Aureispira sp. CCB-E: one gene and its partner. The protein of the gene in region 1 interacts with the protein of each later gene in a pairwise test. Links are inferred from orthologs where the notes say so. Each region holds a gene or a part of one and is shown in the gene's direction. Other genes may lie near its edges.

Region 1 (4,395 bases):
TACGAAGTTGTAAAACTTGACCGAGTTCGTTATGCTTCATTAACCAAAAAGAATATTCCTGTTGGCAAATGTCGATTTTTGACAAAAAAAGAAGTCATCATCTTAAAACATCTTGCTTAGGCTCTTGTCATCCAATTTAATACTCTGTTGCTTTTTTAGTTTAATTATCAGCTTTCTAGCAGCAAGATCAACAAAAGCACATTTTACTAATAGACAAACAATACGTTTTTTAAGCAGAGTAATGCTAATTCGAATAACACTACTAAAAAAACATATATTATGAAACAAATCATCCAAACTAAAAATGCGCCTGCTCCTGTAGGTCCCTACAACCAAGCTGTTGTTGCCAATGGAATTTTGTATGTTTCTGGTCAAATTGCCATTAATCCAGAAACTGGAGAATTGGAATCTGGGGGCATAAAATCAGAAACCGAACGTGTCATGCAAAATCTTGCAGGCGTATTGGCTGAAGCTAATACAACTTTTGAGAATGTAATTAAGTGCACTATTTTTATGACGGATATGGGCAATTATGCTGCCATTAACGAAGTCTATTCTCGCTATTTTAATGACGATACAGCTCCCGCACGAGAAGCCGTAGAAGTCTCTAATTTGCCAAAATATGTCAACGTAGAGATCTCTTGTATCGCAACCGTTTAGGAACTTAATCAAATTATATTTTGCCCTTCAATTGGTATTATAAGCAGTAGACTAGGTAGGTTTGTCAAAAATCTTCTATCTTTGCCCGTGATTTAGACAACTAACTATTCACTTTTTCAAGTCATTTATCAATCATGATTATTGAAGATATTTTTGCAAGAGAAGTTTTAGACTCAAGAGGAAATCCTACTGTAGAAGTAGAAGTATATACCTCTAGTGGAATTATGGGTCGTGCGATTGTTCCTTCTGGAGCATCTACAGGAAAATATGAAGCTGTAGAACTTAGAGATGGAAATCAAGATCGTTACTTAGGAAAAGGCGTCATTGACGCTTGCATCAATGTAATGGAACACATTGCTCCTGAACTTATTGGTCACAGTGTTTTGGACCAAGGTATTATTGACCAAATCATGTTGGATTTGGATGGTACTCATAATAAAGAAAAATTAGGAGCAAATGCTATCTTAGCTATTTCTATGGCCGTAGCCAAAGCAGGAGCTCAAGAGGCTGGATTGCCTTTGTACCGTTATATTGGAGGTGTTGGTGCAACTACCTTACCTGTTCCAATGATGAATATTTTAAACGGAGGTTCTCATGCAGATAATTCTATTGACATTCAAGAATTTATGGTTATGCCTGTTGGAGCAGATACGTTTCACGAGGCATTGCGTATGGGGACAGAAATTTTCCATCACTTAAAGAAAGTACTAAAAAGTAAGAACCACTCTACCAACGTAGGAGATGAAGGTGGTTTCGCTCCAAATTTGGGCTCTAACGAAGAAGCCATCGAAACTATTTTAGTTGCTATCGAAAATGCAGGTTACAAAGCAGGAGAAGATGTCTTGATTGCTTTGGATGCAGCTGCTTCTGAGTTTTATAATGCAGAAGAAAAAGTATATCACTTCCATAAATCAGATGGCCGTAAGTTGACTTCGGGTGAAATGGTTGCTTTTTGGGAAGAATGGTGCAGCAAATATCCAATTGTTTCTATTGAAGATGGTCTAGACGAAGATGATTGGGAGGGCTGGAAATTGATGACTGAAAAACTAGGAAACAAAGTGCAAATTGTCGGAGACGATTTATTTGTAACCAATACAGAACGCTTGGCTAGAGGTATTGAAGAAAATACAGCTAATTCTATTTTGATCAAAGTGAATCAAATTGGAAGTATTACAGAAACCATTCAGGCGGTAAACATGGCACATAAATCCGCATATACTAGCGTCATGAGTCATCGTTCTGGAGAAACAGAAGATACAACGATAGCTGATTTGGCTGTTGCCTTAAATACAGGACAGATCAAAACAGGATCGGCTTCTCGCTCTGATAGAATTGCTAAATACAATCAACTACTTCGCATCGAAGAGGAGTTAGGAGATTCTGCTTACTATCCTGGTCGTTCAATTTTCAAGTTTTTAAGATAATTTGGGAATCTTGTATTCTTTATATAAAGATGGGGTGCCGCATAAAAATGTAGCACCCCGTTTTTTATTTTATTGCAAACACTTTTCTTGAATTATTTCCCAATTTAATATTTGAGTATTGGTCCATAATGTATCTAATATATTTTGAGTATTTAAGGATTTATGAGGAATATAAGCTAGAGAAAACACTGTTTCATTATCTGTGGGATTTGCCCAAATTAAATTCAATCCTCGGACAACTTGCTGTTGAGGTGGAATTAAAATCGTAATTGGAAAATTGGCAAAGCAAATAAAAGGCTGAATAGAAATATCTGTTGTTGAAACCATGAATTCAGCATCATATGAACAAGACATACTCCTTAATTTTATAGTATCCTTAGATTCATTATGAAAAACAACTTCGGTTTTTAATAGTAAACAGTCTTTAGAAAGAGTTGTTCTATTTTGCTTTTCATATGCTACGCATTCTACCCTAGAAATAGTCATAAAAAAGTCGTCTTGTTTTATGATTTTATGTTCTTCTTCCCTTACTTCGCATCCAAGCAATAAGCAACTAATAAACAATGACACTCCAATCCATATCCATCTATTTTCTTTAAATAATCCTTTATTCATTCTTTTACTCATTGCTTCATAAAACATCAATTAATTTAATTAAGCTCGCCTTTATCTTGAATCTCAAGCTTTGCTACTAAAACCAAACAACATATCTCAAGAATAAATACAATAAAAATAACAGAGTAGCAACTAAAGTTAGTTTCATTGATCTAAACACTACTCATAATCTATCGCTGTTCCAGAAGCGGTTACCATTAACATTCCTTTACCGACTGTTTCGTAATCTAAATCAATTCCAATAACACCATTGGCTCCTAAAGCTTTGGCATTTTCGCCCATTTCTTTCATGGCAATTTCTTTGGCTTGGCGCAATACCCTTTCATAAGAGCGAGAACGACCACCAAAAACATCTCGAATGGCAGCAAAAAAGTCTTTGAATATATTGGCACCAATAATCGTTTCTCCCGAAACAACACCAACATATTCTTTAATAATTTTATTTTCTAGGGTACTAGTGGTTGTCATTAACATCTCTAAATATTTTCTTGATAAAATCATCGAATCACATGAATAGATTTTTTCCAAATCTTTGTTTTACTTTGAATCGACAGGAAATAAATTCCATTCTTATCAACATCTATTTCCCAAAAATAAGTTCCATATTGGTTTCCTAAGATAGCACGTTGCAACAACTGTCCTGTTGGACTATACAACTTTGCCTCAACTCGCTCATCTGTCCCCTCCTCAATTTCAATGCTTATGCTGCCTGTAGCTGGATTTGGATAAATCTGAATTGCCTCTTCTACTCTTTCCACACGCTTCGTATTTGAGAAAACAGAAAATGGCAAGCTACAATTGACATTGTTCTTAACCTCACACCAACGAGCAGTAAATTCTTGTAAATACAAATTAGCAATATCCACATCATGAATAATCAAAGTATTCTCATCGTTACGTTCCTCGGCAGCTGTTGTCCAATTGTGAGAACCTGTAATAACCAAAGGGTCAGAATTTATATTACCTGCATCGACAACTGCATATTTGTGGTGCAACATCGTGCTATGGTTATCCGCCAATAAGTTAACCCCTTGCCCCGTCAACCAATTATATTCTGAACCAGGATCGTTGATATTTTCCATAATACCATGTTCCAAAGTTCCTGATTGATGTTCGTTGCGAATAGCTGTTCCCAGTTCATTTCTTGTATATGATAACAAGCAAAATTCAATGTCATTATCCGCAGAATAAAGACTGGATTCAATTTCGTTGGTTGTATTGTCAGAAGGTGAAAAGTAAGCCTCCACTAACCGACCACCAATATTAAATGTATGAGGCGTGTTATTCAATTTTTGAGCACCAACTTTTGAATTACTAGCGTTGTAACTTGCGGTATTACTCCCCCACATTTCTTCAAATTCTAAGATATAGGCTTGCGCCAATGCTTGGTCTTGAATCAAAACAGAATTATTATAATTGGTATACATATCTGTATACGTCCAATTACAGGATCCAGTCCAAACCCACGAATTGTTAACACTATGGGCATCTATAACCATAAATTTATTGTGCATCAAATCGGCTGTATTGGCATAAAAAACAGGAAATGTAAGGGTAGAATTATTCAAAGCAGCATTGCTAGTAATTGCTCCACTATTGGCAATATAACGAACTTGCACCCCGTTGCTTTGTGCATTATTTAATGCTGTTACAATGGCACTTCTTGTATTATTATAGACAGCAATATCAATACTAG
Region 2 (4,242 bases), 3.4 Mb from region 1 along the record:
TTCAGTGCTACCAAAGCAACCATTCTACTCCATGAGGATTCTTATCAACAAACCAAAGCAATTTTTATAAAACACAATCTCTGGGCACCTACATTTCAAGAATTAGAAGACTTGGCAAAATCTTGTGCTTTAGATTTAAAATAAACCAAAAACATGCTCAAAATAGGCGTCTTAGGACTAGGTCATTTAGGTAAAATTCATGTCAAATGCATTCAAATGATTGACCAATACGAGTTAGTTGGCTTATTTGACATAGACCAAAAGTTAACCTCCAAGATAGCGACAGAACAGAATGTTCAAGCTTTTGAATCGGTTGAAGCCTTGATCGAAGCAGTAGATGTAGTAGACATTGTAACGCCAACCATTACCCATTTTGAGTTGGCAAAAAAAGTTGTTGCTGCTGGCAAGCATTTTTTTATCGAAAAACCAATTACCCATACGCTTCAAGAAGCACAAGAACTCTGCGCATTGGTGCAAAACCAACCCATCAAAGCACAAGTAGGACACGTAGAGCGTTTTAATCCTGCCTTGTTAGCCATCGAAGATAAGAACTTAAATCCTATGTTTGTAGAAGCGCATCGGTTGGCCTTGTTTAATCCTAGAGGAACAGACGTCTCTGTTGTATTGGATTTAATGATTCACGACTTGGATATTATTTTAAAATTAATTCCTCACGAAGTTCATTCTGTCCAAGCGAGTGGCGTTGCTATTGTTAGTTCTTCGGCAGATATTGCCAATGCTCGAATAGAATTCAAAAATGGCGCCATTGTCAATATTACAGCCAGCCGTATTTCTATGAAAAATATGCGCAAATTGAGAGTTTTTCAATCCGATGCCTATCTGAGTTTGGATTTTCTAAACAAACAAACAGAAGTGGTGCGCATTCACGAGCAAATTCCAACAGGTAAAGACAATTGCATGGAATTGGATACCAGTATTGGTAAACGCTATATTGAATTAGATATGCCTGAAGCCAAGCCCAACAATGCTATTAAAATGGAATTAGAGTCCTTTGCCAATAGCATTCTTAGCAACCAACCAACAAAAGTCGCCTTAGAAGATGGGTTAAAAGCCTTGCAATTAGCTTATTGGATCATGCAAGAGATTGAACATCATCAAAATCGAATTACAACCAACCAAAATCAACATAAACTATTTTAAGAACATTACTTTTCTTTCCTTTAAGAAAATAGAATTCGTTGAAACCATAAGCAGAAGAACAAAATGTTTAATAATAATTTTGAGTTCTTACCTATTCTTAGGGGATTCTATTATTTTTGTGCCATACCATACATTTCCTACAGTTTGAAGAATCTTAATCAAGTTACTTTTGACTTCAAACTCATTTTCAAAAAATAGACAACAACAATGAAACACTTAATTGCACCTTCAATTCTAGCTGCTGATTTTGCCAACATGGGAAGAGACATCCAAATGTTACACGAGAGCAATGCCGACTGGGTACACGTAGATGTCATGGATGGTCGTTTTGTGCCCAATATTTCTTTTGGATTCCCTGTCCTAAAAGCCATCAAACCTTTAACAGACAAAGTAATGGATTGTCATTTGATGATTGAGGAACCAGAAAAATATGTTGAAGAATTTGCTGCCGCTGGAGCCGATATTATTACCATTCACTACGAAGCAACCAACCACTTGCATCGTGCGATGCAACAGATTAAAGCAACAGGAGCTAAAGCTGGTGTTGCCTTAAACCCACATACTAGAGTAGACCTATTGTTTGACATCTTAGAAGAAATTGATTTGGTTTGCTTGATGTCTGTAAACCCTGGGTTTGGAGGGCAAAAGTTCATTTATTCGACGTTGCAAAAAGTACGAGATTTAAAAGCTGAAATTATCACTCGAAACTTAAATACCAAAATTGAGATTGATGGTGGTGTGGGGTTGCAAAACGCAGAAGTTTTATTGCAAGCGGGTGCTGATGTATTGGTAGCGGGTTCTGCTGTTTTCAAAGCCGAAGATCCAAAGGATATGATCAATCGCCTAAAACAAGTGGGCGTTGAAAAAATCATCTAATACTCAACAATAGTTAGCTGCGCTCACGAGCTCACGAAGTAATCAACGACCACGAAGTAGCAGCTCAGCTAACTACTAACTCAACACAAGTGTATTTTAGTAATAATTTGCCCATCTCTGTTGCTATACTATGGTAATTGGAGGGCATAAATAGAATCTACATGAGAATTGTTTTTATGGGAACGCCTGATTTTGCGGTTCCTTCTTTAGATATTTTATTAAAAAATGGCTACGATATTGTAGGCGTTATTACGGCAACAGACAAATGGGGCGGTCGTGGCAATAAGAAGTTGCTAGAATCTGATGTCAAAAAGTATGCTGTAGAAAAAGGGCTCCATATCTTACAACCTAAAAACTTAAAAAGTCCTGAATTTCAAGCTGAATTGCGTGCCTTAAAAGCCGATTTGCAAATCGTGGTTGCCTTTCGTATGTTGCCTGAAGCTGTCTGGGATATGCCTCCTTTGGGAACGATGAATTTGCATGGTTCTTTATTACCTAAATATCGCGGAGCAGCTCCCATTCATTGGGCTGTTGTAAACGGTGAAAAAGAAACTGGTGTAACAACCTTCTTGTTGCAACATGAAATCGACACGGGCGATTTGCTCTTTCAAGCCAAAACAGAAATTGGAGAAAATGAAACAACAGGTGAGTTATACAATCGCTTAAAAGTAATTGGAGCTGATTTGATGCTAAAAAGCGTTCAGACCATTGAGAACGGTAATTATCAATTACAACCACAGGACAATAGCCAAGTTTGCCATGCACCTAAAATTTTTCATCAAGACTGTAACATCAACTTTGATCAAACCACAGAAGCGGTACACAACTTTATTCGCGGTATGAGCCCCTTCCCTACTGCTTGGACAACTTTAGACGGTGAAAAATTGAAAATTTTTAAAACTCAAAAAGAAACCACTACACACAATTATCCACCAGGCACTCTTAAAACAGATGGTAAAAAATTCTTAAAAGTAGCAACTCAAGATGGTTATGTCAACTTACTAGATGTCCAACTAACCAAACGCAAACGCATGGATATCAAAAGCTTTCTAAATGGTTATACCATACAAGATAACACTATAACAACATCTAGTATTTAAAGCTAATTGTTAAAAAAAAGTGAAGCCTTTAGGCTTATACAACAGAAAATGTATCTTTGTAGTTATCTAAATGTTGCTTTAAAACGAAAAAATACTATATTTATAATAGTTTGAAATTTGATAGGAATACTTTAGATTTCTAAAACCATGTTAGAAAGTAACCTTGTAAATGAAGGGAACGACTCTTTTTTAGGAATAGAGTTTGCATTTACAAAGTGTTTTGTTCAAATAAAAAAGAAAACATGATTAAGAAAATAGGCTTTTTTATAATCTTATTAAGTTTATTGGTTTGTCTACGTCCTAATCTATTCAAAGGAATGTTCAGTAGTAATGAATCCAATGACAAGGACTTAATAGATCGAGAAAATCTTGTTGCTGCTACTCGTGGTGTTGGAGAATCAACAACCGAATATGCAGAAGGATATAGTTCTGCCAATTTAGGTGAAGTTTTTGACCATCCTATGGATGGCAAATTTGTTGTCGAAAAGGAAATGGAACCTGTAGGTCCTTGGGAAGATTTGCTAACCTTAAAATTCGATATTCGTTTTGATGAAAGTGTTGACGATGTTATTTTTGAACCTAAAATTTCAAAAAGAGTTCGCCAATACGAAGGAAAGATAATTGAAGTAGAAGGTTTTATTATTCCTCATGATATTGCTGCGGATGCAATGGCTGATTTGGATGACGATGGACAACAATTTATGTTCTCGGCTTTTCCTTTAGCTTCTTGTTTCTTCTGCGGTGGCGCAGGGGCGGAATCTGTTATGGAGGCATTTCCTAAAAAACCTATCTCCTATACAGAACGTAAAATTAAAATTAGAGGTCGCTTAGAATTTAACACCACAGATTTCTTAAAATTGCCTTATCAACTTAAAGATGTTGTTGTGGTAGAAGATAATTTATAGTAATCTATAAAACAAGTTAATATAATTACAGCCATTCTGAAGCTTTCGGAATGGCTTTCTTTTTTGTTGTAATTCAAAAACTAGTTACTTTTAAGATAGTAGTTAACGGCATTGCTACTTTGTGGTTTCAACGACCACGTAGTAGCAGCGCAGCTAACTATTGTTTAAGAAGCACTGCTCTGTTTAAGATCGTGTTAACG

What was found. The genes of interacting proteins can lie anywhere in the genome.
Region 2: the proteins of eno (region 1) and rpe interact in binary tests that used the Escherichia coli proteins (3 or more experiments, as listed by UniProt). The link is inferred for Aureispira sp. CCB-E from one-to-one orthologs.

Annotation. Positions count from the first base shown.
Region 1 is NZ_CP133671.1:6,326,699-6,331,093, forward strand. The notes cover bases 1-2,939. They hold eno (phosphopyruvate hydratase), read left to right. Parts: upstream 1-794; coding sequence 795-2,084; downstream 2,085-2,939. Other genes in these bases: QP953_RS24545 (pseudouridine synthase), read left to right, coding at 1-120; QP953_RS24550 (Rid family detoxifying hydrolase), read left to right, coding at 280-660; QP953_RS24560 (hypothetical protein), read right to left, coding at 2,154-2,699; QP953_RS24565 (heavy metal-binding domain-containing protein), read right to left, coding at 2,859-2,939. In the rest of the region: more of QP953_RS24565, read right to left, coding at 2,940-3,173; QP953_RS24570 (phospholipase D-like domain-containing protein), read right to left, coding at 3,197-4,395. UniProt on the Escherichia coli protein: Catalyzes the reversible conversion of 2-phosphoglycerate (2-PG) into phosphoenolpyruvate (PEP). It is essential for the degradation of carbohydrates via glycolysis.
Region 2 is NZ_CP133671.1:2,924,144-2,928,385, reverse strand. The notes cover bases 417-3,202. They hold rpe (ribulose-phosphate 3-epimerase), read left to right. Parts: upstream 417-1,368; coding sequence 1,369-2,037; downstream 2,038-3,202. Other genes in these bases: fmt (methionyl-tRNA formyltransferase), read left to right, coding at 2,199-3,137; QP953_RS11045 (Gfo/Idh/MocA family oxidoreductase), read left to right, coding at 417-1,161. In the rest of the region: QP953_RS11050 (hypothetical protein), read left to right, coding at 1-144; more of QP953_RS11045, read left to right, coding at 154-416; QP953_RS11030 (hypothetical protein), read left to right, coding at 3,380-4,042. UniProt on the Escherichia coli protein: Catalyzes the reversible epimerization of D-ribulose 5-phosphate to D-xylulose 5-phosphate.